One region of the Anaeromusa sp. genome, then DNA from elsewhere that is predicted to be linked to it. Evidence: a T-box and tRNA genes for the amino acid it is inferred to sense, from the RefSeq annotation. Region 1 holds a T-box; the other holds one or more tRNA genes.
What was found. The T-box of region 1 lies ahead of leuS (leucine--tRNA ligase). A T-box ahead of a tRNA ligase gene usually reads a tRNA of that ligase, here a tRNA-Leu.
Positions count from the first base shown of each region.

Region 1 (2,201 bases):
ATAGGGCGAGGAGTTGTGACATGCATCCATATCTTTTTTTTATTGGTGACTTTCCTGTGCGTTCTTATGGCATGGTGATGATGTTGAGTATTGTTTTGGCAACTGCAGTGGCTTACTTTTTGGCCAAACAGGATGGCCGCTGGCATCAGCATGTGCCTGATTTTGGAATTTGCTGCGGCTTTGCCGGGTTAATAGGAGCACGCCTTTGGGATGTGTTCTTTTTCGACTGGAGCTATTATCAGCATCACCTTTTGGAAATTCCTTTTGTTTGGCAAGGCGGCATGGCCATTCAGGGAGGGGTGGTATTCGGCGCGTTGGCTGGCTATTGGTATACTAAGCGCCATGGCATTGACACCTGGGCTTTTGCAGATATTGCAGCCGCACCTGCTGTGATTTTCGGCCAGGCATTGGGACGGGCTGCTAACTTGCTTAATGGTGACGCTTTTGGTCGTCCCACAGGAGAAAGCTTCGGTATTGTTTATCCCACTGGGTCTCTAGCGCAGCATACTTACGGCATGCAGCCACTCTGGCCGGCGGAGATCTGGGAGGGACAGCTCGACCTGGTTATCTTCGCGTTGCTGCTGCTGTTGCGGACAACAAATCACCGCAAGGGACAAGTGTTTGCTTGCTATGTATTTTTATATTCAACGGCGCGTTTTGGCCTGGAATTTTTGCGGGGCGATTACGGGACCTTGCTTTGGGGGCTTAAATCAGCACAGTTGACAGGAGGCGCTATGGCCGTGCTGGCGTTGCTCGTTTTTGCGCTTTTGGGACGGTTTGGAAAACCTATTCGTGATATAAGCGACAATTGACTCTCTTAGTAGATTTAGTTATAATATATCTCATATTGGGTTCTTATATAAAAATCCAAAGACGCAAACTAGTATGTAAGAATAGGCTTCAGAGAGTTGGCGGTCGCTGTGAGCCAATGCCATGGACTTACGGAACTCTTTGCAGAGGAGCGGCGCTGAATTTGCAGTAAGCGTTGCCGCGTCGCCGGCGTTATTGGTTGGAGAGGATGTCTGCGTTTGTTTAGGCATCAAGCAGGGTGGTATCGCGGGTGCGCTCGTCCCTGGCACAATGCCAAGGGGCGTTTTATTTTTTTTAGAAGGAAGGAAGCAAAGACGATGATTGAAAATAAGTATGTTCCTTTCGAAATTGAACGGAAATGGCAAGAAAAATGGCACGAGGAAAGCCTTTACCAGACTAGTTTGAACCGACAGAAACCGGAATACTATGTTTTGGAGATGTTTCCTTATCCTTCCGGCAATCTACATATGGGTCATGTGCGCAATTATTCCATTGGCGACGTTATCGCCCGCTTTAAAATGATGCAAGGCTATAATGTGCTGCATCCTATGGGGTGGGACGCGTTTGGCATGCCAGCGGAGAATGCCGCTATTAAAAATGGCATCCATCCGGCAAACTGGACTTGGTCCAATATCGACAACATGCGGCGTCAACAGCAGGAATTGGGCTTGTCTTACGATTGGAGCCGCGAGGTGGCTACATGCCATCCGGAATACTATCGCTGGACGCAATGGCTGTTTTTGCTCTTTTTAGAGCGCGGCTTGGCTTATAAAAAGAAGGCTTCCGTTAATTGGTGTGACGAATGCAATACTGTATTGGCTAATGAGCAGGTTATTGACGGTCACTGCTGGCGTTGTGATTCGGCAGTTGTCAAAAAAGACCTGGAACAATGGTTCTTCCGTATTACCGACTATGCGGATCGTCTCTTGGAAGATTTGGACGAACTGAAAGGCTGGCCGGAGCGGGTAAAAACTATGCAGGAAAACTGGATTGGCCGCAGCGAAGGCGCAGAGTTTTCCTTTGATTTGCCCGAATTGGGCGAAAAAATCCCTGTTTATACCACACGGCAGGATACCGTATTTGGCGTTAGTTATGTTGTTTTAGCGCCAGAGCATCCGTTGGTGGAGAAAATGATTGCCGGCCGCCCGGAAGAAGCTGCAGTGCGCGCTTTTGTGGAAAAAGTGCGTTCTATGAATGAAATCAGCCGTACTTCTTCGGAAACGGAAAAGGAAGGCATTTTTACCGGCGTTTATGCGGTTCATCCATTTACAGGAGAACCGGTTCCGGTATGGGTAGCTAACTATGTGCTGTACGAATACGGCACAGGCGCTGTCATGGGCGTGCCGGCCCATGATGAACGCGACTGGATTTTTGCCGGTAAGTACGGTTTG
Region 1 is NZ_JAQUZF010000073.1:1,626-3,826, reverse strand. Features, by position in the region: gene lgt (prolipoprotein diacylglyceryl transferase) at 21-812, shown strand; T-box leader at 862-1,077, shown strand; gene leuS (leucine--tRNA ligase) at 1,128-2,201, shown strand, end outside.

Region 2 (2,201 bases), on a different contig from region 1:
CCGCGGTAAACCTAAGATGGATACCATTGTTTATAAGATTGTGCCGGACGAGACCTTGCTTATTGCTCAGGCTAAATCTGGTGAAGTGGACATAGCGCCGCATTTTGGCAACCAAGCGTATGATCAGATGCGCAGCCAGACTAATTTTCAAGTGTTTGCCACGCCTGGTCCTATTTGGGAGCAAATTACCTTTAATCTGGATCACCCTCTTTTTAAAGACCTTCGGGTGCGGCAGGCCTTAGCCTTGGGTCTTGATCGTAATCTGCTGGCGCAGCAGGTGTTAAAAGGAACTGGGGTAGCTGCCTGGGCGGACCAGCCGGCTGTTTCCTGGGCGTATGTGAATGAAGGAATACCTCCTCGTGATTTAAAAACAGCCAAGGAACTGTTAGCGCAGGCAGGCTGGCTGGCTCAAAACGGCAATATGTTGCAAAAAGAAGGAAAACCATTGGCCTTTGCTCTGACGGTGCCTAGCGGCAATAAGCAACGGGAATTGGCGGCGCAGGCGATTGTGCAGCAATGGAAGGAACTGGGCGTTTCGGTACAGCTTCAAGTGGTGGATGCAAAGAACTTTGAGCAGACCTATCGGCAACGTCCGTTTGCGGCGGCATTTTTTGCTTGGGTACGCGGCGTGGACCCGGATAATCGCTTGTATTGGCATTCGCGCTTTATAGGGCAAGGCGGTCTTAATGTCGCCGGTTGGCGCAATCCACAAATTGACGCTTTGACGATACAAGGAGCGACGACTCCGGATATGGCGGCGCGCAAAGAGATATATAAGCAGATCGGGGCGTTGATGGCCACGGATGTGCCTGTAATACCTCTTTATTTCCGGTGCCAGCTGGATGCGAGCAAGAATGGGCTAAACGGTTTTAAACCCAATCCGGCAGAGGGGAATTTATGGAACGCCTGGGAATGGACCTGGGCGGCGCGCTAGTCATTTTCTTGGTATGTTGACAGAAGATTAGTTGTTATGATAAAGTAGGGACGTTCTTACTGCATGCGGTCGTGGCGGAATTGGCAGACGCGCTAGACTCAGGATCTAGTGAAGGCAACTTCATGGAGGTTCAAGTCCTCTCGACCGCACCAATCAATACTCTATGCGGTAGTGGCGGAATGGCAGACGCACCAGCTTGAGGGGCTGGCGGGGGCAACCTCGTGATGGTTCAAATCCATTCTACCGCACCAAAAAAATGAAGCCTGCAAAATATTGCAGGCTTTTTGTTTTTGCATTTTGCAACATTAAAAAAGAAGAATATTGCGAAATATTGTGGTATACTGGCGATATAAAAAACTATCTTACAGAAAAGAGGTGCGATTATGACGCAAAATACTTTTTTTAAAACGAATGAGGAAATTCTTCAGGCTTTCAAATTGGTATTGCCGTATATGAACCGAATTGTGCGGGAGGATATGGCAGTCGGTTTGACAGACTGCAAAGAATACTTATCGTATTATCGTGCGAAAGAATTTGAACTGGATCTTCCTGCGGGGAAGCCCATTAGCGGCATTGAAACGATTGAACGCTGTTTGTCAATGAAGCAAGACACCTTTGCCGATATTCCGCCAGCGGTTTATGGGCGTCCAATAAAAACTATTTTTACGCCGATTTATGGGATTCAGGGCGAAGTAATTGGCACCTTGAGTTCTGGTATTGATTTTCAAAATAGTTTGCAGTTGATCAAGACGATCGAAGATCTTGCAGCAGATACTACGCAAGCTTCAGAGAGCATTGAACAAGTTGCTAAGAGCGTAGGCGAATTAGCGAAAGCAGGGCAGGCGACCATTGGGCAAGCGCAATCGTTAGGTGAAAAAAATAGGCATACCGCCAGTATTTTGGAATTTATTCGAACTATTGCCGCGCAAACCAACTTATTGGGACTCAACGCGGCTATTGAAGCGGCTCGGGCGGGTGAACACGGCCGGGGCTTTGCGGTCGTGGCGGAAGAAGTGCGCAAGCTGGCGGATCAATCCAACGAGGCCGTAAAAAAGATTCAGGAGACGTTGCAACAAGTAAACGGGGCCATTGCAGAGATCAATCAATCGATTGAAACGACCGGAGCGATTAGTGAAGAACAAGCTGCGACAACCGAAGAGATTGCTGCTATTTTGCGGCAAGTGCATGAGAACATGAAAAATTTGGAGAACTTTGTTGAGCGATATAAGTAATTAGAAGGAATCGCTGTTTTCTTAGGCAAAGATTT
Region 2 is NZ_JAQUZF010000077.1:9,920-12,120, forward strand. Features, by position in the region: gene PHF27_RS10200 (peptide ABC transporter substrate-binding protein) at 1-934, shown strand, start outside; tRNA gene PHF27_RS10205 (tRNA-Leu) at 1,000-1,086, shown strand; tRNA gene PHF27_RS10210 (tRNA-Leu) at 1,100-1,185, shown strand; gene PHF27_RS10215 (methyl-accepting chemotaxis protein) at 1,318-2,166, shown strand.
Region 2: it has a tRNA-Leu gene. The T-box ahead of leuS (leucine--tRNA ligase) is inferred to sense a tRNA for this amino acid. The anticodon was not compared.